DNA from 2 places in the Pseudarthrobacter sp. NPDC058362 genome. Region 2 is predicted to be linked to the other one. Evidence: predicted binding sites of a transcription regulator. Region 2 holds the regulator's gene; the other holds the start of a gene.
What was found. The regulator LexA, encoded in region 2, represses DNA repair genes until DNA is damaged. The targets are predictions, from matches to a motif close to TCGAACANNTGTTCGA.
Positions count from the first base shown of each region.

Region 1 (15,575 bases), on a different contig from region 2:
ATGGAGAGCCCGTTGACCGCGAGGACGTCGGCCAGGGTGACGCCGTACGCGGTGGAGATCGCGCCCAGGGTGTCGCCGGCGACCACGGTGTGGACGGTGGCGGCGGCAGCTGCCGTGTTGGTGGCCGCGGGTGCGGCGGATGTCTGGACCGTCGCTGCTTCAGTGGCATCCGGGCCGCTCACGCCGGCATGGGCCGGAGCGCCGACGCTGAGCGCAATGCCGGATGCCGCGGCTACTGCCAGTGCGGGACGACCGAACGTCCGGGCCAGGCCCTGGACAGTGATGGAGCCGGCCGGAGTTGCACGGTGACGGGCGGTGGTGGAAATTTTTGACACAGTGAATCGCCTCTCCCATGCCTGCGGGGTGAGCTGTCGGGTTCGGGCTGGAGATGCCCGGCCGGAAGCATCCGCGCCAGCGGAATGGCTTTCGACTTAACCCCTAGGCCTCGGTGAGGCCGTGGAAACTTGGTTCCCCCGTCCCTGCCAGTTGGAAACGGTGGTATCCCGGTCCAGCGGCAGGGCTCGGCAGGCTGGTGGGAATGTCCCATCGGGGAGGGACACCATTCGACCGTAACCCGACGTCCACCTGAATGTCACATTTGGATAACATCCGAGGCCCTCCTCTCGGATTACGCCATCGTCTTGATTGGTCGGTTAATGCGCGTTGACCTCGCATGACACCCGACACCCCGCGCCGCATAGTGAATCGCGTCACAAAGTAACAATGCCGCGCGGATACCCTCCGTTTGCCTGCCCTTAACCCTCAACCACTTCTTGAAGGATGTAGGATTCCGGACTATGTCCCGGTTGACTATTGCGGTTCGCTCCCGTGCCGGCGGTGCGCTACTGGCACTTGCAGTGGCCAGCGGTGCCGCGGCGCTGCCCGCGCAGGCGGAAACGACGGACCCGCCGGGCGGATTTCCATCGTGGAGCGACATTGAGCACGCACGGAAATCGGAGTCCGCAAAGGCGGCGGAGGTCGACAGGATCCACGGACTCCTGGGTGGCCTGCAGGCACGCTCGGAAGAACTCGGCGCCGCGGCCGTAACTGCGGCAGCGGAATTCGCTGCAGCGGACGCGGCAGCCACGGCCGCCGCGGCCAGGCTCGACGCGCTGAACAGGCAGGTGGACAGGGCGGCCGGCGAGCTTTCCGCACGCAGGAACGAACTGGGCGCCCTCGCGGTCCAGTCGTACAAGACCGGCGGCACCACCATGGAATTCTTCCTTGCCCTTGATGCGCTGGAAACCGACAGTTTGCACGGACTCAACGTCGTCTCGGTCGTGGGGGACCGGAGCGCCGCCCTCGTTTCCCGGGCCGGCGCCGCCGAAAAGGTTCTGGCCGCCCTGGCAGGACAGCAGAAGGGGGCCCGCACCGAGCATGACCGCCTCGCCGCCGAGGCGGAGTCCCGGCTTGCGGAAGCACGGTCTGCCCGGGATGCCATGGAAGAGCAAGTGGCCGCCGAACAGAAGCGGAGCATTACCCTGACCGCCCAGCTCGCTTCCTTGAAAGGCACGACGGCGGCCGTTGAGCAGGATTACCGGCAGGGCCAGGCGGCACTCGCCGCGTACGCGGCCGCCCAGGCTGCCAGGCGCGCCGCCGCCGAAGAAGAGGCCCGCCGTGCTGCGGAGGACGCCGCTAAGGCTGACCCCGCCCGGCCGGCACCCCGCCCACCGGCGTCCGCTATGCAGCCTGAACCGGAGACGGAGGAGCCGGCGCCGCCAGCCGCCGACCCGGCCCCGGCCGCCCCTGCCCCCGCACCGCCGCCGGCTGTTGCTCCGCCGCCACCGCCCGTCGTCGTACCCTCCCTTCCCGGCGGCGCCGTGAACGATCCGGTCGCCGCGAAAAGCTACGCGTCCGGGAGGCTCGGGTCGTTTGGATGGGGGCAGGATCAGTTCTTCTGTCTGGCGCGGCTGTGGACGAAGGAATCGAACTGGATGACCACGGCTACCAACCCGTATTCCGGCGCTTACGGGATTCCCCAGGCGCTCCCGCCCGGGAAGTATTCAAGCGCGGGCAGCGACTGGCTCACCAACTACCGCACCCAGATCGAATGGGGACTGGGCTACATCCGGGACAGGTACGGATCGCCCTGCAGGGCATGGAGCCATTCGGTGGCGGTGGGCTGGTACTGACGTCTACAGCGGCCGCGGCTAGGCTGTGGGCATGCCCGGTTTTGAGCGGTTCAGGCTGATGCTGGAGGAAGAACGCGCCCGCAAGGTGGCGCTCCTGCCCGCCCTGCGTGCGGACATCGCCTCGGCGAACTCGGCACGACAGAACGCGAACGTGGATGACGAACACGATCCCGAGGGCGCCACCATCGCCTTTGAACTGTCCCAGGCTTCGGCGCTCCTTAGGCAAAGCAGCGCGGGCCTGGACCAGGTGGAGGCTGCGCTGGCCCGCATCGAGGACGGCACCTACGGCGTCTGTGCCGTGTGCGGCGAGGCCATTGCGGAGGGCCGCCTTGAGGCGCGGCCCTGGACGCCCTACTGCATCCGGCATGCAGCGGCGGGGCGCAGGTGACGGCGGTCCGGGAGGCGGCCGCGTTTATCGACCGGACGCTGCAGAACGAGGGCGCCTGGTACCGGGCGGACGAGGTCGAAGGGCGGCTGGGTGGCAGCCTCGCCTCGTACGGGGCGTCTGTGGGTGCAGTGCGGGGAACCGTCAGGGATGCGCTGCGGAAGTTCCCGGATCTGGACCATCATGGGGTCGTGTTCCTGGCTTCCGCGCTCTGGGGCGTTCCGAAGCCCGGGAGCAGGCCCGTCTTTGAGCGGAGGCTCGCCGCGGTGGTGCTGCTCCAGGTCAGGATCTCGATGCTGCGGCACACGGACCTGACGCGCATCGAGGGGTTCCTCAGGTCCGCGATGACTGCGGAGCTGGCGCAGCCGCTCATCACCGACGTCCTGGATCCCTTACTCGGTGCACTCGAGGGCCAGGACCGGAAGCGGGCCGCCGCGGTGCTGGCGCGCTGGCAGGCGGACCCGGATCATCAGCTGCGGGCCGCGGCCCGGATCGGAGGGAACCATGACTGACCCGTACAACCTTGACCGCTTCGTGGCGGCCCAGGACAGCGGCGGGACTTTCCAGCAGGCACTGGCCGAACTGCAGGTGGGCCAAAAACGCAGCCACTGGATGTGGTTCGTGTTTCCGCAGATTGCGGGGCTCGGCCACAGCGCGACGTCGCAGCGGTACGCGATAGGGTCGCTGGACGAAGCGAGGGCCTACCTGGCGCATCCGGTACTGGGGCCCCGGCTGCTGGACTGCGCCCAGGAGCTCAGCGACCATGGTGGACGTTCCGCCGAGGACATCCTGGGCGGGATCGACGCGCGCAAGCTGCACTCATCGATGACGCTGTTCCTTCGCGCAGCGCCCGGGGAGACCGTCTTCAAGACTATCCTGTCCACATTTTTCGACGGCGAGCCGGACGCAGCGACGGATGAGCTGCTCGCAGCACCGCCCGGGACCGGTGGAAAATAGCGGTCCCGGGCGGGGTATGTCCTACGGGGTGGGGTTGCCGCCGTTAACATTGAGCGTTTCGCCCACCACGTAGCTGGACTCCGGTGAGGCCAGGAAGACATAGGCGGGTGCCAGTTCGGCGGGCTGGCCGGCGCGGCCCAGGGGAGTGGACTGCCCGAAATCCGGCAGCTTCTCCTTCGGCTGGCCGCTGCTCACCTGCAGCGGCGTCCAAATGGGACCCGGCGCCACCGCATTGACCCGGATACCCTGTGGCGCGAGCTGCTGGGCCAGGCCCTTGGTGAAGTTGTTGATGCTCGCCTTCGTGGTGGCGTAATCGATCAGTGTCGGAGAAGGGTTGTAGGCCTGGATGGAGGTGGTGTTGATGATCGTTGACCCGGCCGGCATGTGCGGCAGGGCAGCCTTGGTCAGCCAGAACATGGCATACACGTTGGTCTTGAGTGTGTGGTCGAACTGCTCATCCGTGATGCCCGCCAGTTCCTCCTGGGCCACCTGCTTGCCGGCGTTGTTAACGAGGATGTCGATGCTGCCCAGGACGGACACAGCCGTGTCCACCACCTCCCGGCACATGGCCGGATCCTTGAGGTCGCCGGGTACCTTGATGGCCTTACGGCCGCTCGCCTCGATGAGTCCGGCGATGCGCTCGGCGTCCTCCTCTTCCTCGGGCAGGTAGGAAAGGACGACGTCGGCCCCTTCCCGGGCGAATGCGATCGCCGTTGCTGCGCCGATGCCGGAGTCGGCGCCGGTCACGATGGCCTTGCGGCCCTCCAGGCGGCCGGTTCCGCGGTACGTGTCTTCGCCCAAGTCGGCCTTGGGAACCAGGGCCGCATCCAGGCCCGGCTCCGGCTGGTGCTGCTTCGGAGGCGAGATTTCCTCGTACGCGGTGACCGGATTGCGGAAGGTGTATTGGTCGGTCATGGGTGTCCTCCTGACGACTGGGATGCTTCGCACCGAAAGTAAGTAGGCTTACGAGTTCTACCCTAGGCACTGAGGCGCTGGCTGCCAACCCCGCAATCCGGCCGGACGGGGAACCGGCGGGGTGACCCTGTCGCGCGCCTGCTCCCAGTCGTAATCTGGGACTGGAGGTGATTGCGATGGAGGCAGCGCAGGGAGACCGCATCATCGTGCACGGACGGAACGTCGGGTCCTCCGACCGGCACGGCGTCATCGTGGAAGTCCGCGGGCCGGGCGGAACTCCGCCATACCTGGTCCGTTTCGACGACGGCCACGAAACTGTCATGTATCCCGGAGGCGATTTCGCCGTCGACCGCGGGCACGGCAACTAGTCCCGCAGTGTTACGAACGGGTGCGCCGCGCAGGGTGCGCCTGTCAGACTGGTGCGCATGGATCACTCACTGGCTTCCACGCCGCCCGTCCGCACCGGCCCGCGCAACCCCGGCGACGCCTGGGTGGAAGGCGACCGGGGGCGGTTCTGGGGCCGGTTCGGAGCCGCGGGCGTGCTCGCCTACGACCCTGCGAAAGGCGTCCTGCTGCAGCACCGGGCCGTCTGGAGCCACAACGGCGGCACCTGGGGCCTGCCCGGAGGCGCGCTGCACGAGGGGGAAGAGGCTGTCGCAGGCGCCCTCCGTGAGGCGTGGGAGGAAGCCGCCGTGCCGGCGTCGAACGTTGACGTCCTCTTCACCTCCGTGCTGGACCTGGGCTACTGGTCCTACACCACCGTGGTGGTGCTGGCGCGCGAGCCGTTCGAACCCGTGATCAGCGACCCCGAAAGCATCGAACTGCTCTGGGTGCCGCTGGCCGGCGTCGAGCAGAAGGAACTGCACCCCGGTTTCGCTGCCGCCTGGCCGGAGCTGCGCAAACGCCTGGAGGCCTAGGAGACCCGGACTAGAAGTCCGGGCCGTACTCTGCCGTCACCAGGATGGGCAGGTGGTCTGAATTGCCGCGCGGCAGGGTCTCCACGCTCTGGATGTCCAGTCCCAGCGACGTGGCGAAGTCGAAGTGGCCCTTGAACACCTTGTACCGCGTGTACGTCCGGCGGTTGCTCAGCGACAGGGCGTAGCCCGAGTTCTTCATATGCATGTCCAGGTTCTTGGTGAAGAACGGGTAGTTGAAATCGCCCACCATCAGCGTCATCAGGCCCTTGCCCATGCTCAGGAGTTCCGCGTGGGCAGCATGGATCTGCTTGCGGCGCAGCGAGTTGGACGCTGTCAGCGGGGCCGCGTGGAACGAACCGATCACCAGCTCGTGCTGGGTCTCGTTGTCCATGACCCGCGTGCCGATCAGCCGCTCATGTGCCGGCGCCAGCACCCGGTCATGCATCGACTTCTTCAGCGCAAAGGACTGCGTATTGATCGCGGTGAAGCGGCTGGTGCGGTAATAGATGGCCAGCCCCAGCCGGTTTCCCTTGGTGGCATCCGCCAGATGCAGCGGTCCCAGCGTCTCCGGCAGGTCGCTGGAATCCACCTCCTGGAGGCACATCGCATCGATGTCATGGTTCCGGGCCAACGCCAGGAGCTCCCCGCTGGCCTTGTGTTTGCGGAGGTTGTAGCTGATAACGCGCATGAAACACCTCTTCCGAGGGTTGCTGACAGGACCCAGATCCTGAGTCTACCCAGAGAGGCCCCGCCGGACTCCAACATTTCGGCGAGTCCCGGCGGAGGGATGTTTTCGGCAAGCCGTTAGAGTTAGTGCCGATTCACTTAAGTATGCAGAAGGGGCCAAGGGTGACCACAGACCTGCCTGAACTGGCTGAGGGACATTTCTACTACCAGGAGCTCGACGGCGGCCGGTTCCGTTCCACAATCCACGCCCAGGGCGCGTGGAACGTGCACGAGCAGCACATGGCGCCGGCGTCCGGCCTGCTGGTCGACCGGCTGGAACGGCACGAACCGCGCGAAGACATGCGGATGGCCCGGATCAGCTACGAAATACTGGGCCTGATCCCTGGCGGGGATTTCCATATTGAAACGACCACGCTCCGTCCCGGCCGGACCATCGAACTGGTCCAGGCTGAACTTGTGGCCAACGGCCGCACTGCCATCCGTGCCACGGCCTGGCGCATGGCCACCTCGGACACCTCCGCCGTTGCCGCCGTGGAGGACGCCGCGATTCCCGGGCCGGACGAATGCAAGCCCTACGACGGGTCCGCCGTCTGGCCAGGCGGTTATATCCGCTCGCTTGAGATGCGCGTGGCTGAAGGTCACCGCGCCGGCGCGGGCAAGGTCTGGCTCCGCACCGAACACCCTCTGACGGACCGGTCGGACAGCGGCGACCTGGCGCGGCTGATGGGCATGGTGGATACGGCCAACGGCATTGCGGCCCGCGTCCCCCCGGGCAAGGACAGCTACGCCTTTCCTAACCTGGACCTGCAGATCCATATGTACCGCCGTCCGGAAGGCGAATGGCTGGGACTGGACAACGCTGTGTCCTTTGGCCGGGACGGGATCGGACTGACATCCACGGTGCTGCACGACCTGCAGGGGCCGTTTGGCCGGGCCGAGCAGATCCTGACGCTGCGCCGCACCTGAACCCCTGCACCCTAACCTCCGCGGCGGGCGCCGCCCCTTAGGCCCTGTTGTGGAAGACCAGCCAGCCGGCCACGGTGGACAGGCCGGTCAGCGCCGCACCCCAGGCAATATCCACCAGCACCAGCCGCAACGGCCACACCTTGAGGGTGGCGGCGTTGGTCAGGTCATAGGTGGCGTAGGCGAAGGCGCCCAATGCGGCACCGTAGCCCAGCGCTGTCAGCCAGGTGCCGCCGTCGAGCGCTGGACGAAGCGCAAAGAAGACGATGCCCGCGATGTAAAGGACGTAGAACGCCACCGCGTAACCTAGGTGTGGCTTGTCCGCCAGCAGCTCCCCGATGTGGCTGCGGTAGAACGGGTTCATGAGCTTGAGCCAGACGGCGTCAATTACGGCGAAGGCGGCGGCAACAACGAGGAATTGCAAGATGACCATAAGGGAGCTTAGCAACATGCAGCACGCCGGGCCGGAAGGACGCACGCTGACGGTGGTGCGGCAGGAAACGACGCTGGGCGCCGGCCGGGACCTGGAGTTCGGCCTCGAGCTGCTGGCCCGTGCCAAGGCCGGCGGGTTGGGACCCACGCTGCGCCTGTACCGGCCGGAACCCACGGTGGCGTTCGGCCAGCGTGACACCCGGTTGCCCGGCTTCAGGGCGGCTGAACAGGCCTGCCGCGAGGACGGATTCGAACCCCTGGTCCGCCGGGCCGGCGGGCGGGCAGCGGCCTACCACCGTGGCACCCTGGTGGTGGACCACATTGAACCGGACCCGGACGCCATCGCCGGATCGAAGACCCGGTTTGGCTACTTCGGCGAACTGTTCGCCGACGCCCTGGGCCGCGTTGGGGTGCAGGCAGCCGTAGGCGAGATTCCCGGCGAGTACTGCCCTGGCGAATTCAGCGTGCATGGCACCGACCCCACAGACGGCACGCAGATCAAACTCGTGGGCACCGCGCAGCGCGTGGTGGCCGGCGGGTGGCTGTTCAGCTCAGTGGTCGTGGTGCAGGATTCCGCTCCCATCCGGAAGGTCCTGACGGACACCTATGCTGCGCTCGGCCTGGAGTGGGAACCGTCCACGGCCGGGGCAGCGGACGACCTGGTGCCCGGCCTCGACGTGGACGCCGTGGAAAGGGCCCTGCTGGAAACGTACGCGGGCCACGCCACCCTGGTGTCTGCTCCCTTCAGCAGTCTGGAGGCGTGACCCGCGCGGGTCCGGGGCTCAGCTCCCGCGGGCGGGATCCGGCTCAGTGGCCGCGGGCGATCCATTCGTCCAGGTGCGGCGCTTCGGCGCCGATGGTGGTGCTGTCGCCGTGGCCGGTCCGGACCACCGTGTCCGCCGGCAGCGGCAACAGCCGGCTGCGGATGGACTCGATGATGGTGGGGAAGTCGCTGTAGGACCGGCCGGTGGCTCCCGGTCCGCCCTGGAACAGCGTGTCCCCGGTGAACACGGTGCTTTCGCCGCCTGGCCCCTCCACCACGTGGAAGGACACCGAGCCGGGGGAATGGCCAGGGGTGTGCAGGGCTTTGAGCGCGAGCCCGGCCACCTCGAACACCTCACCGTCGCTGATGGTGCGGTCGGGTTCCGTGTCCGGGTAGACGCTCTGCCACAGCATCAGGTCGGCCGGGTGGAGGTGCACCGGCGCCGGGACGAGGTCACGCAGCTGTGCGACGGAGCTGATGTGGTCGTCGTGGCCGTGGGTCAGCAGGATGGCCTTGAGGCGGCGGGCCCCCACTGCGGCGGCCACGGCGTCGGCGTCGTGCGCGGGATCGATCACCACGCATTCGCTGTCATCGCCCACGATCCAGACGTTGTTGTCCACGTCCCAGGTGCCGCCGTCGAGCGAAAACGTGCCGGAGGTGACCAGGCGGTCGATCCGGGCGGTCACAGTTCCACCACCGAACGGAGGACGGTGCCTGCGTGCATCTTGTCGAACGCTTCTTCTACCTGTTCGATGCTGATCCGCTCCGTGACGAACGCATCCAGGTCCAGCTTGCCCTGCTGATAGAGGCTCACCAGCATGGGGAAGTCCCGGGAGGGCAGGCAGTCTCCGTACCAGGAAGACTTCAGGGATCCGCCGCGGCCAAAGACGTCCAGGAGCGGCAACTCAAGGGTCATCTCCGGGGTGGGCACGCCCACCAGGACCACGGTGCCGGCAAGGTCGCGGGCGTAGAACGCCTGCTTGTAGGTTTCAGGGCGTCCGACGGCGTCAATCACCACGTCGGCGCCGAACCCGCCGGTGAGCTCGCGGATTCTTTCCACGGGGTCGGTGGCGGACGAGTCCACGGCGTGGGTGGCGCCCAGTTCCTTGGCGCGTTCCAGCTTCCGGGCGTCGATGTCGACGGCGATGACCGTGGTGGCGCCGGCGAGCGCCGCGCCGGCGATGGCGGCGGTCCCGACTCCGCCGCAGCCGATCACGGCCACGGAGTCGCCGCGCTTGACGCCGCCGGTGTTGATCGCGGCGCCGATGCCGGCCATGACGCCGCAACCCAGCAGGCCGACGGCAGCGGCATCCGCTTCCGGGTCCACCTTGGTGCACTGGCCTGCGGCAACGAGGGTCTTTTCGATGAACGCGCCGATGCCCAGGGCCGGGGACAGTTCCGTGCCGTCCTCGAGGGTCATCTTCTGGGTGGCGTTGTGGGTGTTGAAGCAGTACTGCGCCTCGCCGCGGCTGCAGGCGCGGCACGTGCCGCAGACGGCACGCCAGTTCAGGACCACCCGGTCACCGGGGACCACATTGGTGACATCGGGTCCGACTGCGCTGACCACGCCGGTGGCTTCGTGGCCCAGCAGGAACGGAAAGTCGTCGCTGATGCCGCCCTGCTTGTAGTGCAGGTCGGTGTGGCAGACGCCGCTGGTGAGGATGTCGACGAGCGCCTCGCCCGGCCCCGGTTCGGGAACCAGGACGGTTTCCAGAGTGACGGGCGCACCCTTGGAGCGGGCGATGACACCTTTGACTTTATGGACCACGGAAGCTCCCTCATGCAGATAGACAGAACGGGACCGGCAGCGCACCGCCGGTCCCGTTCTGTCTATCACACGCCCCGTTTCGGGCGCCTTCCGCTACGCCGCCAGGCGGGTCTTGACCTCGGCGGCAGAGGGGTTGGTGGCGGCGGAGCCGTCCGGGAAAAGGACCGTGGGAACCGTGCGGTTGCCCCCGTTAAGCTGCTCCACGAGCTCGGCGGTGCCGTCCACTTCCTCGATATTGATCTCGGTGTACCCGATGCCGTGCGCGTCCAGCTGTTTCTTCAGTCGGTTGCAGTAGCCGCACCAGGTGGTGGAAAACATGGTGATAGTGCCGGATTCGGGAGTGAAATCCACGGGGCTCTCCTTGCTGTTGGTAATGGGGTCCGTCGGCGTCAACGGTATCGTGCCCGACGCTATTCCCGGCCGCTGTTTCCTCCGTCCGGTGGCCGGTGGCATGCTGGAACCATGTGTGGACGCTACGTGATGGCACGTGCCGTGGGTGACCTGCTGGCCGAATTCGACGCCACCCTGGAGGACGAGGTGCACATCCCGCCGTCGTGGAACGTGGCGCCGACCGACGATGTCCCCATCGTCCTGGAGCGGCTGGTGGAGGACGGCGGAGCAGCGCCACGGCAGGTGCGCCAGCTGCACGTGGCCCGCTGGGGGCTGGTGCCCTCCTGGGCGAAGGACCCGTCGATCGGGTCGCGGATGATCAATGCCCGGAGCGAATCGGTGCTGGAGAAGCCCGCCTTCCGTAAGGCCATCCGGTCCCGGCGCTGCGCCGTCCCGGCGGACGGCTATTACGAATGGAAGCAGGGGCCCGGCAAGACGAAGCAGCCCTACTACGTACACCCCGGAACGGACCACGGGCTGGCCTTCGCCGGCCTCTACGAATGGTGGAAGGACCCCTCCACGCCGGACGGGGAGCCGGCACGCTGGCTGCTCTCCACGTCCATCCTGACGGCGGACACCCCACCACCGGGTACGGAATCGACCGTTTTCGGCAAGCTGACGGAGCTGCATGACCGGGTGCCGCTGCCCATGGACAAAGACACCATGCATGCCTGGCTCGATCCGGCTGCCGACGACGCCGCGGAACTGGTGGACCTCGTCCGGGCGCGCGTGCGGGACGTGGCCGCGGACTGGAAAGTGGAAACGGTTGGCCGGGACGTGGGCAACGTGCGCAATAACGGGCCTGAGCTCATCAGGCCGGTGGAGGCGCTGTTCTAGCTGCCCATTCCGGCTCCCGCTCAAGCAGCCTCTTCCCGCGGCGGGCGGCGCTCAGACGGTGACCGAACCGTCGTCGTCCACTGACCAGGAAGGGTTGTAGGCAACTTCCCAGCGGAAGCCGTCCGGGTCCGCGAAGTAGCCGCTGTACCCGCCCCAGGGCTGGGTGACCGGCTCGGCAATGATGGTTGCGCCGGCAGCGGCCGCCTCGGCCATGACCCTGTCCACCTCGTCGGTGCCGGGCAGGTTGTGGCTGAGCGTAATGCAGGGAACCGGTCCAGGAGCATTGACGCCGGCCTCCGCCTGCATCTGCACGGCGTCCCACAGGGACAGGACCAGCCCGTGGTTGACCTGGATGAATACCACATCGCCGTCCAGCTCACGGTGGACGGGCCAGCCCAGCCCTTCCACGTAGAACGCGCGGGACGCGGCAACATTGCGGACACCTAGCGAGATGAAGTCGACTCGGGGTTGCATGCTTCGATACTGTCAGACGATGGCGACAATTCAAGGAAATGATAGGGACGCCGCGGCGGACAAGGAGCAGCTTGCTGCCGTGCGGATCGCCGTCGATGAGGTGGATGACCAGATCGTCACCCTCATCGCCCGCCGCGAACGGCTCATCCGCATCGCCGGAACGCTTAAGGGTGACGACGCCGAAGTGCGCGCACCCGGACGCGTGGAACGGATCATCGAGCACGTCCGCTCAGCCGCGGAGAAGAAGGATATCGACCCGGACATCGTCGAATCCACCTACCGGGCCATGATCTCCGGGTTCATCGAACTCGAAATGCGCGTGCACAAGGGCAACGGCTAGAGCCCCTGTTTTCAGAGGAACCGGGAATCTCCAGAGACCGGGAATCTCCAGAGGGAGCAGGTGCTCCTCCCTAAAGGGACTCGGAGACCGGCACGCCGGACTGAAAGTCCCTTCCGTCCGCTTCGCTGAAGGCGGTCATGACATGGCCCTCGCCCAGCCCATTGATGGCAGCGAGCGGGAACTGGCCGGTAATGCTGTTGGCGGAATGGGTCACGCCGGAAAGGTCATAATCCTCTTCGATGCCCTGGTCGCGGTTGAAGGAGTAGAAGGCGATAGCCTCCCCGTTCATGAATTCGATACACAGCCGCCGCTGTGCGGAGTAGTCCGGAGTGGCCCCCATCAGGCCGACTACATAAGCGCCGGAACCGGGGATGCTGCCGTCTATGTCAAAAGTGGCGATGGCTGTGGAGTCCTGCGTTGTGAGGCTGGCCTGCTTGAGGAGTGCGTCATCGGTGCTCATGGCTCCATCCTGCTCCCTGCCGCACCGTCAGTCCACCCCCGTCTAGGTTTTGTCCTGCCCCCGTCGTAGACTGGGAGTATTCGAATATGTGTTCGAATAATCCGTTCGTCCGGGAGGCAGCCATGGGTCTGTTCAGTGAATCCGTGGATGTGGCGTGCTCTCCGGACGGCGAGCCCCGGGAACTCCGGTGGGACGGGCGGTCATACACAATCTGCGCAGAACCGGTCCGCTGGTACGAGCGCCGCCAATGGTGGGCGGAGGAACGGCGCGCACCCCTGGGCGGCGGCCCTGGCCTGGTGGACCATGAAATCTGGCGGGTCCAGGTCCTTCCCGCCGCCGATACGGAAGTCTCCGGTCCGGGCACCGCGGGGGAGCCGCTCACCCTGGACCTCTCCCGCCACACCGGCAGCGGCCGCTGGCGGCTCCTGCGCATCCACGACGCACTGCGGCGGCCCCGGACAGCATGAGCTTTACCCACCTCCACGTCTCCACCGCCTTCAGCGCCCACTACGGGGTCTCCTGGCCCGACGAACTCGCCCAGGCCGCCGCGGCAGACGGGGCAACTGCGCTCGCCTGCACGGACCGGGACGGACTCTACGGAACCGTCAAGCACCTCAAAGCCTGCATGGCCGCAGGCATCGACCCCATCGTCGGGGTGGACCTCGCAGTTTTCGACGATGACGGGGACCACCGCACCCAGGTTTCCGGCAGGGTGGTGGTACTGGCGCGCGGAAACAACAACGGTGCAGGCTACCGCGCACTGTGCCGCCTGGTGTCGGACGCCCACGCCCGTACCTCGGGCAAATCCGGGGGAGCGGTCCCGGCCGCCGTCACCCGCGCGGAACTCGCCTCGCGCACCCTGGATCCAAACACCCTTAAACCCGTCCTCACCGTGCTGATCGGTCCTGACTCGGATGTGGGCCGTGCCATGGGCGGACGGCGGTACCTGCGCCCCCGCACCCTCTTCAAACAATGGCTGGATGCCATGCCCGCCGGGACCGTGGTAACCGAAATCGTCTCCCAGCTCAGCCCCCCCGGGACGCCGCTCAGCACGGCCCACGCCGTCCGCATGCTCAAGCTCGCAGAAGAGCACCGCATCCCTGCCATTCTCACCAACTCCGTCAGGTACTGCGCCGCCGACGGGGCGCCCACCGCGGACGTCCTGGACTCGGCCCGCACCCTGAAATCCCTCCCGGAGCTCGCCGGCGAACCGCTGCTGCAGCCCACCGGCCGGGGCTGGCTGAAAACATCCGCCCAGATGCTCCAACTGGGCAAGGAAATCATCTCCGCCGCCGGCTACGGCGCCGCGGACCTTAGACAGCTCATGGCGCAGACCGAGGCGCTCGCTGACCTTTGCCGGATCGATCAGGTATCGGACATGGGCTGGAAACAGCCGGTGGTTCCCGAGGCATCCGTCCTTGGCATTAGCCAGGACCCGCATGCGGAGCTGATCCAGCGCTGCCACGCCGGAATCGGCAGGAGATTCCCCGGTATCGCCGGGTCAGCCGAACGGGACATGCTGGCCCGTCTGGAACATGAATTGGGCATCATCCGGAACCTGGGTTTTTCCGCCTACTTCCTGACCGTGGCAGAAGTGTCCAGGATGATCCAGGACATGGGGGTCCGCGCCGCTGCACGTGGGTCGGGTGCGTCCAGCCTGGTCAACTACCTCATCGAGGTCAGCCACGTGAACCCCCTGCAGCACGACCTGATTTTCGAGCGGTTCCTGTCGCGGGACCGGGCCACCCTGCCGGATATTGATATCGACGTCGAAAGCGCCGAACGCCACAACGTCTACCACCGGATCTTCGAACGCTTCGGCGCGGAGCGGGTCACGCTGATGAGCATGCAGAACGGCTACCGTGCCCGCGGCGCGGTCCGGGACGCGGGGCTTGCCCTGGGAATGGATGACGGTGAAGTGGGGGAGATCGCCAAGCAGCTGTGGCGGTTTTCGGCCGGAAAGTTCCGTGAGGCGCTCCAGGAGAAGCCGGAGCTGCGCGGGTTCGCCGGCCGCCTGGAGCAGCGGGACGCGGACGGGAACCAGCAGCTGGACATGCTGGTGGACCTTACCGAACGTCTGGACCGGCTGCCCCGCCACATCTCCATGCACCCGTGCGGGGTGATCCTGGGGGACGCCACCCTGCTGGACCGCACCCCCGTGCAGCCCAGCGGCCTCGGGCTGCCCATGAGCCAGTTCGACAAGCACGACATGGATCCCATGGGAATGCTCAAGCTAGACGTGCTGGGCGTCCGGATGCAAAGTGCCATGGCCTTTGCCGTCCGGGAGGTCATCCGCGTCCATTCCGGCAAGGCGGACGTGGTGTCCGCGGGCCGCCATGGGCCCGGACCTGACGGCTCCGGGCCCGACTACATTGCGGACAACGGCCACATCGACCTCAACGCCGTGCCCCTGGATGACGAAGCCACGTTCGAACTCATCCGAAGTACCCACACCCTGGGCTGTTTCCAGATCGAGTCCCCGGGGCAGCGGGAGCTGATCGGCAAAATGGCGCCGCGCGAGTTCAACGATCTCATCATCGACATTTCACTGTTCCGGCCGGGGCCCATGAAATCGGACATGGTGCGGCCTTTCCTGGAACACCGGCACGGGTTCGCCCCCGAGGTCTACCCGCACCCGGACCTGAAGCCCGTGCTGGCGGAAACGCACGGGGTCACCGTTTTCCACGAACAGATCCTGAAGACCTTCGATGTCATGACCGGCTGCGGCCTGGCGCGGGCAGACGAATTCCGCCGGGCCCTGGGCAATGAAGCCCTCGAGCTGGGGGTGGAGGAATTCTTCCGCAGGGAAGCACGGAAAAACGGCTACGCCCCGGAAGTGGTGGACAAGGTCTGGGGGACCCTCAAATCCTTTGGCAGCTTCGGGTTCTGCAAAGCACACGGTGCCGCCTTTGCCGTGCCCACCTACCAGTCGGCCTGGCTCAAGGCGCACCATCCGGAGGCCTTCCTGGCCGGGCTGTGGGAGCACGATCCGGGAATGTACCCCAAGCGGCTGCTCGTGGCTGAAGCGCGGCGGATGGGCATCCCCATCCTTCCCCTGGACATCAACCGCAGCCTCGCCGAGTACCGGGTGGAACGGATCCTGTCCGGTCCTGATAGCGGAAAACTGGGCATCCGGCTCAGCCTGAATGGAATCT
Region 1 covers NZ_JBHXIW010000004.1:198,626-214,200, forward strand. Annotated here, with positions in the region: gene ACFWIX_RS10620 (LysM peptidoglycan-binding domain-containing protein) at 1-335, opposite strand, end outside; cyclic di-AMP (ydaO/yuaA leader) riboswitch at 339-508, opposite strand; gene ACFWIX_RS10625 (coiled-coil domain-containing protein) at 798-2,132, shown strand; gene ACFWIX_RS10630 (TraR/DksA family transcriptional regulator) at 2,164-2,520, shown strand; gene ACFWIX_RS10635 (DNA alkylation repair protein) at 2,517-3,029, shown strand; gene ACFWIX_RS10640 (DUF1810 domain-containing protein) at 3,022-3,474, shown strand; gene ACFWIX_RS10645 (glucose 1-dehydrogenase) at 3,496-4,389, opposite strand; gene ACFWIX_RS10650 (DUF1918 domain-containing protein) at 4,566-4,757, shown strand; gene ACFWIX_RS10655 (NUDIX domain-containing protein) at 4,815-5,306, shown strand; gene ACFWIX_RS10660 (endonuclease/exonuclease/phosphatase family protein) at 5,317-5,994, opposite strand; gene ACFWIX_RS10665 (thioesterase family protein) at 6,156-6,959, shown strand; gene ACFWIX_RS10670 (DUF2177 family protein) at 6,997-7,389, opposite strand; gene ACFWIX_RS10675 (biotin/lipoate A/B protein ligase family protein) at 7,382-8,152, shown strand; gene ACFWIX_RS10680 (MBL fold metallo-hydrolase) at 8,196-8,837, opposite strand; gene ACFWIX_RS10685 (S-(hydroxymethyl)mycothiol dehydrogenase) at 8,834-9,919, opposite strand; gene ACFWIX_RS10690 (mycoredoxin) at 10,013-10,270, opposite strand; gene ACFWIX_RS10695 (SOS response-associated peptidase) at 10,382-11,146, shown strand; gene ACFWIX_RS10700 (VOC family protein) at 11,198-11,620, opposite strand; gene ACFWIX_RS10705 (chorismate mutase) at 11,640-11,960, shown strand; gene ACFWIX_RS10710 (hypothetical protein) at 12,031-12,420, opposite strand; gene ACFWIX_RS10715 (DUF6504 family protein) at 12,543-12,887, shown strand; gene ACFWIX_RS10720 (DNA polymerase III subunit alpha) at 12,884-15,575, shown strand, end outside.
Region 1: a site for LexA is predicted at 12,501-12,516, ahead of ACFWIX_RS10715 (DUF6504 family protein). Genes of this name have one in related genera too.

Region 2 (15,575 bases):
CTTCCTTCCCGAGGGCCGCGGCCTGATGGAAGCTGCACCCGACGCCGAGTGGTTCATGGACTACCGCAACGGTGACGGCTCCCTTTCGGAAATGTGCGGCAACGGGGTACGCGTCTTCGTTCACTTCCTGCGCACGGAGGGCCTGATCGACCTGCCCGACGGCGGATCCCTCACCATTGGTACCCGCGGCGGGGTGAAGACCGTGGTCCGGACCGGCGAGGACTACGCCGTGGATATGGGCCCCTGGTCGTTCATTTTCCCGGGTGAAGCCGCGGCCCGCTCCGTGGATTCCCTCGTCACAGCGGACGGCCTGGAGGTGCCCCGCCCCGCGCTGTCCGTCAGCATGGGCAACCCGCACACCGTCGTCGCCCTCGCCGAGCTCGGTGAACTGGCCGGAACCAGGCTTTTCAACGCCCCCTCGGTGGATCCCGCACCGGCCAACGGCACCAATGTAGAATTTGTCGTTCCTGCCGAACCGCTGGTTCACGGCGGAGTCGGCTCGGTCACGATGCGCGTGCACGAACGCGGCGTGGGGGAGACGCAGTCCTGCGGGACCGGCGCCTGCGCGGCCGCTGTTGCTATCCGGCACTGGGCCGGTGCCGAGGCCCCGGACACGTGGCAGGTTCACGTCCCCGGCGGCACCGTGGGAGTCAGGTTCTTTCAGGGGACCAGCGGCCAGGAGCACGTCGAGCTCAGCGGCCCGGCTGTCATTGTGGCAACAGGGACGCTTTCCTGACCTTCAGGATGCGAAACGATTTTGCGGTTGCTTCACGGGTCACCGTAAACGAGTCGTCCAGTTCGGCCGCCAGCCAGCGCTGCAGCGAATCCGAGCCGAGGTTCTTCTGCACCACCAGCCAGGCTGTTCCGCCTGGAGCCAGGCGGGGCAGCCACAGCTTCAGCAGCGAATGCAGTTCGTCCTTGCCGATCCGGATGGGCGGGTTGGACCAGATCGTGTCGAAGCGAAGCTCCGGGTCCACCGAATCCGGGGTGGAGGCCGTGACGTTGTCCAGCCCCAGGGCCTCCGCGTTCTCGTTGGTCAGGACGATGCAGCGTTCGTTGACGTCCACGGCGTAAACCTTCGCGTGCGGTGCCCGCAACGCCAGCGTCAGGGCAACCGGACCCCAGCCGCAGCCGATGTCCAACAGGTTTCCGGTGGGTGCCGGCGCCGGAACATTGGCCAGCAGGACTGCCGTTCCCTTGTCGATTCCGTCGGGGCTGAAGATGCCGCTGGAGGAGTGGAGCCTGCGCGTTTCCCCTGCGAGTTCCACCGTCAGCGGCTTTCTGGTGAACGGGCCGGCGGGTGACGCGCTGAAATAGTGTGCAGACTCCATAACTGGCCAGCGTAGTTCCCCTTGCAGCGTAAAGGGAAACCCGGCCGGCGGCCCCTCTGCTACCCTAGGAGGCATGTTCCTGATCTTCGAGTAATCCGGCGCGGGCTACGCCCGCCCCGGATCATGTCCCACAGCGATGCAGGCGTCCGTGCCTTCCGCTCGTGCACCGGGCCGCACGTCGTCGTCCGGCCGCCGGACACTACTCGAGAGACAGCATCTGGCTGGTTTTCCGCGCTGTTCCCGGCCCTTCAATCACTGCTCAATTTCTGCCGTCCCCGGGCGGCATATCTGCCGCCTGCCCGTCAGGGAGGCCGCCAAGACCAGGAGTACTGCATGTCCGCAGGCCGTCAGCCCAGCGCGAATACTTCACCACATCAGACCAATCAGCACTATTCTGGAACTGCCGAATCTTCAAAGGAGACCATGACCAGCCAGCCCAACACCGGATCCGATCCCGCCGCCCAGGACATGAGTCCACAGGAAATCCAGGCCGTGATCGACCGGATCCTTTCCAAGGACGTTCCCGCCCGGACCGGAACGCCGGACAGCGGCCGCGGTGAAGGCGCGGCTGTGCTTGGCAAGGCCCAGGCAATCTCCCGCCTGGACGCAGAACACAGCGAGTACGACGGCGACCAGCAGGATCTCGAAGAGCGCCGCGCACTGCGCCGCACGGCGGGGCTGTCCACTGAGCTCGAGGACGTTACCGAGGTCGAATACCGGCAGCTTCGGCTGGAACGGGTGGTACTGGCAGGGCTGTGGTCGGACGGTACCCTCGCAGACGCGGAGAATTCGCTGCGTGAACTTGCTGCGCTTGCCGAAACCGCGGGCTCCGAGGTCCTCGACGGACTGGTCCAGCGGCGTGCCAAGCCTGACCCGGGCACCTTCCTGGGGTCGGGAAAGGCGCAGGAGCTCAAGGACATCGTGATGGCCACCGGCGCGGACACCGTGGTGGTGGACGCTGAGCTGGCACCGTCCCAGCGCCGTGGACTTGAGGACATCGTCAAGGTCAAGGTCATCGACCGGACGGCGCTGATCCTGGACATCTTTGCCCAGCACGCCAAGAGCCGCGAAGGTAAAGCGCAGGTGGAACTGGCCCAGCTCGAGTACCTCCTGCCGCGACTGCGCGGCTGGGGCGAATCGATGTCCCGCCAGGCAGGTGGCCAGGTGGGCGGCGCAGCGGCAGGCATGGGCTCCCGTGGTCCCGGTGAGACGAAGATCGAACTGGACCGCCGGCGGATCCGTACCCGGATGGCCAAGCTTCGGCGTGAAATCGCCGCAATGAAGCCTGCCCGCGAGACCAAGCGCGCCAACCGCCGTCGTAATTCCGTCCCGTCAGTTGCCATTGCCGGGTACACGAACGCCGGAAAGTCGTCCCTGCTCAACAGGCTGACGGATGCCGGTGTCCTGGTGGAGAACGCCCTGTTTGCCACGCTTGATCCCACCGTCCGCAAGGCCGAAACGGCCGACGGGCTCGGTTACACGCTGGCGGACACGGTGGGCTTTGTCCGCTCCCTGCCCACCCAGCTGGTGGAAGCGTTCCGCTCCACGCTGGAAGAGGTGGCGGACGCTGACCTGATCCTGCACGTCGTGGATGTTTCGCATCCCGATCCCGAAGGACAGATCGCAGCAGTCCGCAAGGTTTTCAGTGAGGTCGACGCCCGTAAGGTTCCCGAAATCATTGTCCTGAACAAGGCGGACGCCGCGGATCCTTTCGTGGTGGAACGCCTCAAACAGCGCGAACCGCGCCATGTGGTGGTCTCGGCCCGCACCGGCGAAGGGATTGCCGAACTGCTCAAGGCCATCAGCGATTCGATTCCCCGGCCCAGCGTGAAGCTCGAGTTGCTCATTCCCTACGATCGGGGAGACCTGATCAGCAAGCTGCACGAATCGGACGCTGAAATCATCAGCGTGGACCATGTGGAGGCGGGCACCCGCGCCGTGGTGATGGTCAGGGAGGGTCTCGCGGCCGAGCTGGAACCCTTCGTCACCAATGACTGACGCCGCTTCAATGACTGACGCCGCGTCCGGCGCCACGAAGACGGCCGGCGGACAGTTCGTGACCGAACTGCTCGACCGCGCCGTCGGCGCGATGGGGGGACAGAGCAGGCCTGGCCAGCACGAGATGGCCCGGCAGGTCGCGCAGGCGATCGAAACAGGCACCCACCTCCTGGTGCAGGCGGGGACGGGCACGGGCAAGTCGTTGGCTTACCTTATCCCGCTGATTGCGCATGCGCTGGAAAGCAACAAGCCCACTCTGGTGTCCACCGCCACCCTGGCGTTGCAGACACAGATCGTGGGGCGGGACCTGCCTCGGCTGCTGGACGCCATCACCCCGGCGCTGGAGCGGCCCGTCAAGGTGTCGCTGGTCAAAGGCCGGTCCAATTACGTCTGCCGGCACAAGCTTGAGGGGGGATTCCCGTCCGAGGAGCCCACGGAGGGCCAGCTGTTCTCGCTTGGTGAGGACACCAGTGTTCCGCACTTTGCCGCAGCCGTCGGCGGACCCTCCTCGCAGCTGGGCAAGGAAGTGGTCCGGCTGCGCGAATGGGCTGCAAAGACCGCGACGGGGGACCGTGACGAACTGCTGCCCGGGGTCACCGACCGCGCATGGCGCCAGGTCTCCGTCACGTCCATGGAGTGCCTGGGTGCGCAGAAATGTCCACTGGCCGAAGAGTGCTTCAGCGAGCTTGCACGGCACGATGCGGCCTCTGCAGACATCGTGGTGACCAACCACGCTATGCTGGCCGTCAGCGCCTTCGAGGGCCTGGCAGTCCTTCCCGAGTACGACGTGGTGGTGGTGGACGAGGCCCACGAACTGCAGGACCGGGTGACCGGCGCCGTTTCCGGGCAACTGTCCGTGGCCATGGTCCATGCCGCTGCCTCCGGGGCGCGGAAGCACACCGCCATTACCGTGGATGCGCTCAATGCTGCCGCAGCCAACCTTGAAGCCGCGCTGGCCGGTGCGCCCGGAGGGCTGCTCCCCAACGGCCTCAACGACGAACAGCTCGACTGCGTTGACCAACTCCGCGAGGCTTGCCGTGCCGCGTTGTCTGATTCCAAGGGGGATGGCAGCCAGGCGGCCGACGGCGGGCGGCAGCTTGCGCGGTCCCGCCTCATGCTCATCCTGGAACTGTGCGAGCGGCTCCTGATGGCACGGGAAAACCGCGAAGTGGTCTGGTTTTCACGGGCGAGTACCTTCGACCCCGGGCAAGGCTACTCCCAGCCGGACGACTCGGCACCGGTGCTGATCAACGTGGCGCCGCTGTCCGTGGCCGGCAAGCTCCGCGAGGGCCTGTTCGCGGACCATACGGTGGTCCTCACCTCGGCCACCCTTGCCATTGGATCAGCGTTCGAGCCGGCCGCTGGCGGACTGGGGCTCGTGGGCCAGGGGGCACCCAGTTGGACGGGCGTGGATGTGGGCTCGCCCTTCGACTATCCCAAACAGGGGATCCTTTATGTGGCAGGCCACCTGCCGAAGCCCGGACGCGGTGTCTCCCCGGAGGCGCTGGCCGAACTTGAGGCCCTGATCCAGGCCTCCGGCGGCGGCGCCCTGTGTCTCTTCTCCTCCCGGCGTGCGGCCGAGGAAGCGGCCGACGCCCTCCGGCCCAAGCTGGGAATGACCATCCTCTGCCAGGGCGAATCCACCATGACGGCCTTGGTCAAGCAGTTCGCGGACGAATCCGATACCTGCCTGTTTGGCACCATGTCTCTGTGGCAGGGAGTGGATGTGCCGGGCGGTTCCTGCCGCCTTGTGGTCATCGACAGGATTCCGTTTCCGCGGCCGGACGACCCGCTCATGACGGCACGGTCCCGGGCTGTGGCTCAATCCGGCGGCAACGGGTTCATGGCGGTCTCGGCGACGCATGCGGCCATCCGTCTCGCCCAGGGGGCTGGGCGGCTGATCCGGTCCACCAACGACAAAGGCGTGGTAGCAGTCCTGGATTCCCGGCTGGCCACCGAACGCTATGCGGGCTTCCTGCGGGGAGCGCTGCCGCCGTTTTGGCCCACCACCGACCGCAACACGGCCTTCGCGGCGCTTGAACGGCTGGCCCGGGAAGGCTAGCCGGGAGGCCGGCGGCCGTCGGGAACGCCGCTTTAGGCGGCGCAGCTCCGTGGGAGCTCGTGCCCTAGAGGGACCGCAGCACGGACACCACTTTGCCCATGATGGTGGCGTGGTCGCCCAGAATGGGCTCGTACTGGGTATTCTGTGGCAGCAGCCAGGTGTGGCCGTCGCGCTGCCGGAAGGTCTTGACGGTGGCTTCATCGTCCAAGAGGGCCGCCACGATATCCCCGTTGGCTGCGTCGGCCTGACGGCGGACCACTACCCAGTCGCCGTCGCAGATGGCCGCGTCCACCATGGAGTCGCCGGCGACTTTCAGCATGAACAGTTCACCCTGGCCCACCAATTGCCGGGGAAGAGGCATGACGTCTTCCACCACCTGGTCCGCAAGGATTGGCCCGCCGGCGGCGATCCGGCCCACCAAGGGGACCATTGCGGTGTCGAGAGCTGTGGGGAGTTCGGTGACTGTGGCGGCCATGGCACCCGGTACCGGGCTTTCGGTGGCCGGGGCTCCCTTGCCCGGCACGCCGCCCAGTGTCAGCGGCATCAACACTTCCATGGCGCGGGGCCGCTTGGGATCCCGGCGGAGGTAGCCCAGCTTTTCGAGCTGTGAAAGCTGGTGCGTCACGCTGGAGAGGCTGGCCAGCCCCACCGTGTCCCCGATCTCGCGCATCGACGGCGGATAGCCGTTGTCGTTGACTGAGCGCTGGATGGTTTCGAGGATCTTCTTCTGCCGGGCGGTCAGGCCCTTGGCGGGCTTCTTCGCCTGCGGGAGTGTCCTGCCCCCGGCCGGTGCTGCTGCCATGTTTGCCAATGCCCTTCGGTTGCCACCGGTCCGCTTGCTCTGGCTCCGGCCGTGATGGTCCCGTCCAAATTGTCAGACCTGGCTGATCAACTGTCCGCGTGGTTGTTCTTGTCTTCAAAACTAGGCCAGCCACAGGGCTTTTTCAAACATTTGTTCTAGCGAGTCTCGACATTATTCGTTGATAAGTGCTAAAACTGAATCAGCAAAGTTCGAATATGTGTTCTAGTCACTGTTGCAGTCGTTCGAAGTTCATCTTCGAAGAACGGCGGGAGATGGCGGCCGGAACATTCCGGGCAGCACAGTACGGTCCAGGAGGGCTAAGTCCATGTCAGCTATTTCCGCTCACCACTCACCAGTTTCCCCAGGGAACACCTCGGGTTCTGATGGCCGCGCTTCTGAAGGCCAGGCGCCAGCGCCCCTGCCGCCGCTGCGGCTCACCCGCCGGGGGCGGGTAGTGCTGATTGGCATCCCGCTGGTCCTGCTGGCGGCGCTGCTGCTTTCCCTGGCGGGGTTCTTCAACTCGCCCGCCAAGGCCTCAGACTCGGCAGCCGACCTCGTGGCCACGCCGACAGTCACCGTGACAGTCCAGCCGGGCCAGTCCCTGTGGAGCATTGCCGGCAGCCTTGCGCCGGAGCGCGATGCCAGGGACGTCGTGGCAGAAATAGTGCAGCTGAACAATCTTTCCGGCGGGCCTGTGATTCCGGGCCAGCAACTGTTCGTTCCGGCCGGGTAATGGAGTCCCTGCAGCCCGGCAGGGAAGTGTCACATTTTCCGGTCCCCGGCGCGGGCACTAAACTGTTCAGGTGAATGACCAGCTAGAACGACTGAACCGGCTTCCACTCCGCGAGAACCTCCGCGGTCTTGCCCCCTACGGGGCACCGCAGCTGGACGTCCCCATTCTCCTGAACGTTAACGAGAACACGCATGGCGTCCCGGCGGACGTGCAGGCGGCTATCACCGCGGCCGTCGCCCGTGCCGCCAAGGGCCTGAACCGGTACCCGGACCGCGAATTCACCGAGCTCCGCACTGCCTTGGCCGAATACCTCGGCCACGGGCTGGACGCTTCGAACATCTGGGCGGCCAACGGCTCCAACGAGGTCCTCCAGCAGATCCTCCAGGCCTTCGGCGGCCCCGGCCGCACCGCGCTCGGATTCCCTCCCACGTACTCCATGTATCCGCTGCTCGCGAGCGGCACGGATACCCGCTATATCGCCGGACAGCGCGCGGATGATTACGGCCTCACTGCAGAGTCCGCTGCCCGCCAGGTGAAGGACCTGCAGCCGAGCATCGTCTTCCTTTGCTCGCCAAACAACCCCACCGGTACCGGCCTGGGACTGGACGTGGTGGAGGAGGTCTACCGTGCCGGTGAGGCGAGCCAAACCATCGTGATCGTGGACGAGGCCTACCACGAGTTTGCCCACGACGGTACGCCCAGCGCCCTGACTCTCCTGCCGGGCCGTGAGCGACTCATTGTGTCCCGCACCATGAGCAAGGCCTTTGCCTTGGCCGGGGCGCGGCTAGGTTACATGGCAGCAGCCCCGGAAGTGACGGATGCGCTGCGCCTTGTCCGGCTGCCGTACCACCTGTCGGCCGTGACCCAGGCGACGGCGCTGGCCGCACTGGAATACCGTGCAGCACTGATGGCCGATGTCGAGGACATCAAGAAGCAGCGGGACCGAATCGTCGATGAACTGCGCCGCATGGGCCTCACGCCGGCCGCCTCCGACTCCAATTACGTGTTCTTTGGCGGACTTGACCATCCGCACCAGGTCTGGCAGGAACTCCTGGCGGCGGGTGTGCTGATCCGTGACGTCGGGATTCCCGGACACCTGCGCGTAACGGCCGGAACTGAGACGGAAACTACAGCTTTCCTGGAATCGTTGGAAAGCATCCTCGCCCGGCAGGCAGCGCTACCCGCCTAGACTTGGAAGAGCGGCGCCCTGCGCCCTGACCACCTATCTTCCCCAAAGGACACTTTGACCATGAGTTCCACCGGATCGAATGCCGCGGCCTCCCGGACCGCCCGCATGGAGCGTGCCACCAGTGAGTCGTCTGTACTCGTGGAGATCAACCTCGACGGCACCGGCGTTTCGGACATCGACACGTCCGTACCCTTCTACGACCACATGCTCACTGCCCTGTGCAAGCACTCGCTGATCGATATGACGGTCAAGGCGACCGGGGACATCCACATCGATGTCCACCACACGGTGGAAGACGTTGCCATCACCTTCGGCGAAGTCCTTCGTACCGCGCTCGGGAACAAGGCCGGCATCCGACGGTTCGGTGAAGCGACAGTGCCCCTGGACGAGGCCCTCGCCCACGCCGTCGTCGACGTTTCCGGGCGGCCCTACCTGGTGCACGGAGGCGAACCGGCCGGCCAGGAATACCACCTGATCGGCGGCCACTTCACCGGCTCCCTGACCCGCCACGTCTTCGAAGCGATTACCCTGCACGCGGGAATCTGCCTGCACATGAACGTCATCGCCGGCCGCGACCCGCACCACATCGTGGAGGCGCAGTTCAAGGCGTTCGCCCGCGCACTTCGGGCTGCTGTTGAGCCGGACCCCCGCGTCGAGGGCATTCCGTCCACCAAGGGCGCCCTGTGAGCGGCCAGGTCCTGAAGGACGGCGCCATCGTGGACCCTTCAGCATCACGGAAGCTTCCCTCCCCGGAGGGAAAGCCTACGGTGACGGTCCTGGACTACGGTTCGGGCAATGTCCGCTCCGCCGTTCGGGCCCTCGAACGGGCAGGCGCCGAGGTTACCCTCAGTGCCAAGCCGGAGGACGTCCTGAACGCCGATGGCCTGGTGGTTCCGGGCGTGGGTGCGTTCGAAACTGTCATGCGCGAACTCAAGGCCGTGGACGGAATCCGGCTGATCGGCCGCCGTGTTGCGGGCGGTCGTCCCGTCCTGGGAATCTGCGTCGGTCTCCAGGTCCTCTTCGAAACCGGAGTCGAACATGGCACCGAGGCCGAAGGCATGGGCGAATGGCCCGGCAAGGTGGAGCACCTGCCCGCGGACGTGGTCCCGCACATGGGCTGGAACACCGTTAAGGTTCCCGAGGGATCCAGGCTGTTCGCCGGCGTCGAAAACGAGCGCTTCTATTTCGTGCACTCCTACGGCGTGCAGGAATGGAACTTCGATGTCGTCCAGCCGCGCATGGCCGCACCAGTGGTGACCTGGTCCGAGCACGGCGCACCATTCATCGCCGCCGTGGAAAACGGGCCGCTCTGCGCAACGCAGTTCCACCCGGAGAAGTCCGGCGACGCCGGTGCCCGGCTGCTGCGCAACTGGGTGGAATCCCTCCGCCGGCCCGCGGACTCCGGGGCCGGCAGCAGCGCAGCGCCTGCGACCGGCGGCGCCTAGATGTGGTCCATCGTCCTGATGGGCCTTGCCGGCCTCCTGGTGGGCGGGGCCCTGGCATTCCGCCAGCAAGGCAAGCCGCTGTGGACGCAAATCTCCTTCTACGTTTTGGCGGGCATGGCTTTGCTCGCCGCCTACCTGTTAACGCTGCCGGCCGCCTAGCCCGCACCGCCCCGCCTACCTGACAAAGGACGAACATGACCACCGCTAACGATTTGCCGGTCCTCGAACTGCTGCCCGCCGTGGACGTCGTCAACGGACAGGCCGTGCGCCTGGTCCAAGGCGAGGCAGGCAGCGAAACCAGTTACGGCACACCCCTCGAAGCTGCCTTGAACTGGCAGGAGCAGGGCGCCGAATGGGTGCACCTGGTCGATCTCGACGCAGCCTTCGGCCGCGGCTCCAACGCTGAACTGCTGCGGGAAGTGGTGGGCCGGCTGGACATCAAGGTCGAGCTCTCCGGCGGCCTCCGGGACGACGAGACGCTCGAAGCCGCCCTGGGCCTCGGCGTGGCGCGCGTCAACCTCGGCACCGCGGCGCTGGAGCACCCTGAGTGGACCGCCCGCGCGATTGAGCGCTTTGGTGACAAGATCGCGGTCGGCCTCGACGTCCGCGGCACCACCCTGGCCGGCCGCGGCTGGACCAAGGAGGGTGGGGATCTCTGGGACGTCCTGGCCAGGCTTGAAGAATCCGGCTGCGCCCGCTACGTGGTGACGGACGTGACTAAGGACGGCACCCTTCAGGGCCCCAACGTCGAACTGCTGCGCCAGATGGTGGAAAAAACCGGTAAGCCCGTGGTGGCATCCGGCGGGATCTCCAGCCTGGACGACCTCAAGGTCCTGCGTTCCCTCGTGCCGCTCGGCGTCGAAGGGGCCATCGTTGGCAAGGCGCTCTACGCCGGCGCCTTCACCCTGCCCGAGGCGCTCGACGTCGCCGGGCGGCGCTGACGCCCGCCATGGCCACTGACGGTTCCGAAGCCCCGGCCCCCCGCCACCTGCCCGGCCATATAGCTGCCGCGCTGGCAGGTGCTGGTGGCGCGGCAGATTCGGCCGGGCGGCCCTGGGCGGGCCGCAGCCTCGCAGGGGATGACGCCAGGATCCACAACTTCGAGGACGACGACGGCACGGCCGACGCCGGGTACCTCGCCGCCGTCGACCGGTTGTGCGAGGGGAGCGGAGACGAGGCCGCCGTAGTGCGCTCCCTCGCCACAGCCCGCGTCTTCATCCCGATCGTCGCCCAGCTTGCCGAAGAGGCCGACGGCGGCCACGGCCTGCGGGCGGACAAGCAGGCCGACATGGCACTGGTGACGCTTAAGGCACCGGACGGACGGACCGCCATGCCGGCATTCACGTCGGCCGCCGCCCTCGCCGCATGGCATCCGGACGCCCGGCCCGTCGCCGTCTACGCAGCCCGTGCTGCGCTGTCTGCCGTCGCCGAGGGAGCCGAACTGATGGTGCTGGACCCGGGCTCCCCAGTGACGTTCGTGGTGCGACGACCCGCCCTGTGGGCGCTGGCTCAGCAGCACGAGTGGGTTCCCAGCTACGCCGATCCCGCCCTCGCCCCCGAGCTTGGGCAGGCCGCTTCCCGCTTCCCCGCCGTCCGGAGCATTGAACTGCTGCCCGGCGGGGGAGTGGCCAGCCGGGCAGCGGACGGTACAGTCCTTGCCGGCGGCGGACCCGGCCCGGAACTTCAGGTGGTCCTGTACCTCGAGGACGGTCTGGACGCCGGCGCGGTGCAGCACCTCGTAGCGTCCCTCCAGGGCGAGTGGTCCCGGAATGTATTGTTTGGGGAGCGGGTCGACTCGATGGAAATCAAGCTGAGGCGGGCCGTCAACTAGCGGCGGTGCACGGCGGAGACCCTCCCGGACTGCCGCAGCAGACCATAAGGAAACCTTCGTGAACTTCGCCCTTTACCGGCACCTCCTGGCAGTGCGTCCCATCCGGCGCCTTCTGCTGGTGGGCATGGTGGCCCGCATACCGCACTCCGCCGCTGGAGTGCTGCTCACCCTTCACATCGTTCTTTCGCTCGGTGAAGGGTACGCTGCCGCGGGGGCTGCAGCTGCAGTCATGACCATCGGCATCGCCGTTGGCGCTCCCTGGCGTGGCCGGCGCGTGGACACCGTCGGCCTGCGCCGGGCGCTCATCCCGTCAGTGGTGTCCGAAGCCCTGGTGTGGTCCGCCGTTCCGTACGTCAGCTACCAGTGGCTGCTGCCGCTGGTCTTCGTGGGTGGGCTGCTGACCCTTCCGATCTTCAGTGTGGTACGTCAATCCCTGGGCGTCCTGGCCGACGGCGAACAGCGGCGCACCGCCTTTGCTTTGGACGCCATCAGCACCGAAGTGGTGTTCATGATCGGCCCGGCGGCCGGCGCCATCATCGCCACCAGCGGCTTTACCGTCGCGGGCCTGACGGCGGTGGGAATTTCCACCTCGTTGGCCGGGCTGTTCCTGATCTGGTTCAACCCGCCCACCCGCAGTGCAGCGCCCACGGCCGAACGCGCCGGTGAGCTGCTGCATGCGGCCGAAATCGCGGTGGTGTCGGCCGCCCCGGCCCACGTACAGGAGGCCGCGGCCGAGCTGGTGCCCGCAGGCGCCGAAAGCGACGGTGCCGCCGCGGGCGGCGGGCCGGGCCGCCGTCGCGCGTTCCGCACCAGGGTGGCGCACAACTTTGCCTGGTTCACCGCTGCCGTCGCCGCATTGTTCGCGGTAGCTGCGGGTACCGGAATGGTGCTTAGCGGCACGGATGTGGGAATCGTCGCGGCGCTGGAAACCGGAGGCCGGCAAAGCGAAATCGGGATCGTCTTCCTGTTCTGGTGCGCCGCGTCCGTGGTCGGTGGATTGATCTACGGCGCCATGCACCGTCCGGTTTCGCCGATGCTGCTGTTGCTGGGCATGGCCGCGCTCACGATTCCCATGGGCTTCGCCACCGACACATGGACCCTGGCGCTGCTCTCCATCCTGCCTGGCCTGCTGTGCGCTCCGGTGCTGTCGTCAGCCTCCGAGAAGGTGGCGGACCTGGTGTCCGAGGAACGGAGGGGCGAGGCAATGGGCTGGTACGGGTCCGCCCTGACCGCAGGCGTGGCGTTGGGTGCTCCGCTGGCCGGTGTATTCATCGACGGCCGCGGACCTTCCAGCGGTTTCACGGCCGTCGGCGTCGCAGGGGTAGTGCTGTGCGTGGCGGGGCTGGTCCTGCAACAGGTACGCCGCAGCCGGACAGCCCCCGCCAGCAAGGACATCACGCCCAGACCCCACCCCTAGACTCCGGAGTGGGGTGCTGTGGTGCTGGTGGGGTGTACGGCGTTCCTTTAGTTGACGGCGCCGGTGTACTTTTCGCCGGGACCCTTGCCCGGAGCGTCAGGGATCAGCGACTCTTCGCGGAAAGCCAACTGGAGGGAACGGAGGCCATCGCGCAACGGGCCGGCGTGCTGCGAGCCGATTTCGGGTGCCGCCGCGGTGACCAGCCCCGCGAGGGCCGTAATGAGCTTCCGGGCCTCGTCCAGGTCCTTGAGTTCCTCGGCATTGTCCTCAGCGGCCAGGCCCAGTTTGACGGCGGCGGCACTCATAAGGTGGACGGCCGCGGTGGTGATGACCTCGATTGCCGGGACCTCGGAAATATCCCTGATCTCCTGCGAGACGTCGGCGGCGCCGCCCGCGGGCTCGAAAACGTGTGAATTACTGTCTGGGGTGCTCATACTGGTAAGCTTGACACAGACCGACTGGATGTCGTTATTTCAGCACAACGGGTTCCCACCGGCGCTTCACAGCACTGGCGGGGATTTTTTCTGTAGAATGGCATGCAGTTTGCAAGCGGAGTTCTCTCCCACCCGCGTCGGCCGTTGTTTTGGATATCCAGCAGGATCGTCCCGAAACGCAAGGTTGCCGGGTACCTGGTTGGGTATGGTCAACGGCAGTCGCCGTGGACCTGCACGCAGTCCCTTAGCGGGAGCTGTTCCGATCTTTAGAGGCCTTCGATTGCTCCGGCAGTCGGGGGCCTTCTCCTTTTGCCGGGATCCCACAACAACACAGGAGCTTTAACATTAGCGAGCCAAGAATCAATGAGCGTATCCGCGTCCCCGAGGTGCGGCTGGTCGGCCCTGCAGGTGAACAGGTAGGCATCGTCCGTATTGAGGATGCCCTGCGTCTGGCTGCCGAGTCCGACCTTGATCTCGTTGAAGTAGCACCTCAGGCCAAGCCTCCGGTGTGCAAGCTGATGGACTTCGGCAAGTACAAGTACGAGGCCGCAGTTAAGGCACGTGAAGCCCGGAAGAACCAGACCAACACTGTTCTGAAGGAAATCCGCTTCCGCCTGAAGATCGACACCCACGACTACGAGACCAAGCGCGGCCACGCACTGCGCTTCCTCGGCGCCGGGGACAAGGTCAAGGCCATGATCCAGTTCCGAGGCCGTGAGCAGCAGCGCCCCGAAATGGGCATCCGCCTGCTCCAGCGTTTCGCGGACGACGTTGCCGAGGTGGGCGTGGTTGAATCCAGCCCGCGCATCGACGGCCGCAACATGGTCATGGTGGTCGGTCCGCTGAAGAACAAGGCGGAAGCCAAGGCTGAAGCACGCCGCGCCACGCAGCGGGCTGAGGCGAAGGCCCAGAACGAAGCAAAGGCCTCGGGCCGGGTAGACGTTTCGGGCGACGACCAGGCTCCCATGACCCAGTCGCTTGCGGACCTGCTCCCGGAGGGTTTTGCCGTTTCCACGGAACCAGAAGCTCCCCAGGGCGAAGCGCAGGAGTCGGCTGCCGCCGTCGAACCTGCCGAGGTTGTTGAGGAAGCACCCAAGGAAGCTCCGAAGGAAAAGGAAGAGGCTCCGAAGGCTGCCGCGCCTAAGGCCGCTCCCAAGCAGGAAGCACCGAAGGCCGCCGCGCCCAAGGCTGCTCCGGCTCCGAAAGCTGCCCCCAAGGAAGCTTCCAAGCCAGCGGAAAAGGCTACGGCTCCCAAGCCTGCGGCTGCTGCGCCGAAGCCTGCTGCTGTTCCTGCGCCGCCCAAGCCGGTGGCCAGGCCCGCCGCGCCGAAGCCCGCCGCACGCCCTGCCCCCAAGGCAACGCCGAAGCCGGCCGGTAAGAAGACCACGTAGTTCACAACTGCGGGAAGTTCCGGCTTCCGGCAGTCAGCAACCAGCATGCCGCCCTCAGGGGAGGCTGCGCGATAGAACTGCAGGCAATGCCTGCGGACACGTAAGGAGATCGGTTCCCATGCCGAAGATGAAGACCCACAGTGGTGCTAAGAAGCGCTTCAAGCTGACCGGCAGCGGCAAGCTGCGCCGCCAGCAGGCCAACCGCCGCCACTACCTGGAGCACAAGTCCAGCCGCCTGACCCGCCGCCTCGCCGGCGACAAGATCGTCTTCAAGGGCGATGCCAAGGTCATCCGGAAGATGCTCGGCATCTAATTTCCAAGTTCTTTGACTGAACACCACCTGGTGGTCGGTCACCTGCCAAACAGCCTTCTCAGGCCGCCGGACCTCCGGCAGTAGATGCTTGGGATCAGAATTTTCGAAGGAGTACGCACGTGGCACGTGTGAAGAGGGCGGTCAACGCCCACAAGAAGCGCCGGGTTATCCTTGAACGCGCAAAGGGCTACCGTGGACAGCGTTCACGCCTGTACCGCAAGGCCAAAGAGCAGCTGCTGCACTCGTTTGTGTACAGCTACGGCGACCGCAAAAAGAAGAAGGGCGACTTCCGCCGCCTTTGGATCCAGCGCATCAACGCGGCTTCCCGCGCCAACGGCCTGACCTACAACCGCCTGATTCAGGGCCTGAAGGCCGCTGAGGTCGAGGTTGACCGCCGCATGCTGGCAGAGCTGGCCGTCTCCGACGCTAACGCTTTCGCTGCATTGGTCAAGGTCGCCAAGGACTCCCTTCCGGCTGACACCTCCGCCAAGAAGGTTGTTGCCTAGCAACAGGCTCTTCCCCCATCGACGGGGACGTTCAGGAACCACTGGTGCCAGCCACTAGAGTTTCCTGTATGAACGACACCGGGCGCCCGCAAGATTTTCCACTCTCCAACCCCCGAGCTGATC
Region 2 covers NZ_JBHXIW010000011.1:20,480-36,054, forward strand. Annotated here, with positions in the region: gene dapF (diaminopimelate epimerase) at 1-736, shown strand, start outside; gene ACFWIX_RS15820 (class I SAM-dependent methyltransferase) at 708-1,331, opposite strand; gene hflX (GTPase HflX) at 1,755-3,329, shown strand; gene ACFWIX_RS15830 (ATP-dependent DNA helicase) at 3,340-5,391, shown strand; gene lexA (transcriptional repressor LexA) at 5,456-6,193, opposite strand; gene ACFWIX_RS15840 (LysM peptidoglycan-binding domain-containing protein) at 6,519-6,926, shown strand; gene ACFWIX_RS15845 (histidinol-phosphate transaminase) at 6,997-8,115, shown strand; gene hisB (imidazoleglycerol-phosphate dehydratase HisB) at 8,176-8,802, shown strand; gene hisH (imidazole glycerol phosphate synthase subunit HisH) at 8,799-9,560, shown strand; gene ACFWIX_RS15860 (hypothetical protein) at 9,561-9,719, shown strand; gene priA (bifunctional 1-(5-phosphoribosyl)-5-((5-phosphoribosylamino)methylideneamino)imidazole-4-carboxamide isomerase/phosphoribosylanthranilate isomerase PriA) at 9,755-10,501, shown strand; gene ACFWIX_RS15870 (SseB family protein) at 10,510-11,391, shown strand; gene ACFWIX_RS15875 (MFS transporter) at 11,450-12,808, shown strand; gene ACFWIX_RS15880 (DUF1844 domain-containing protein) at 12,856-13,242, opposite strand; gene infC (translation initiation factor IF-3) at 13,629-14,633, shown strand; gene rpmI (50S ribosomal protein L35) at 14,752-14,946, shown strand; gene rplT (50S ribosomal protein L20) at 15,066-15,452, shown strand; gene ACFWIX_RS15900 (TrmH family RNA methyltransferase) at 15,521-15,575, shown strand, end outside.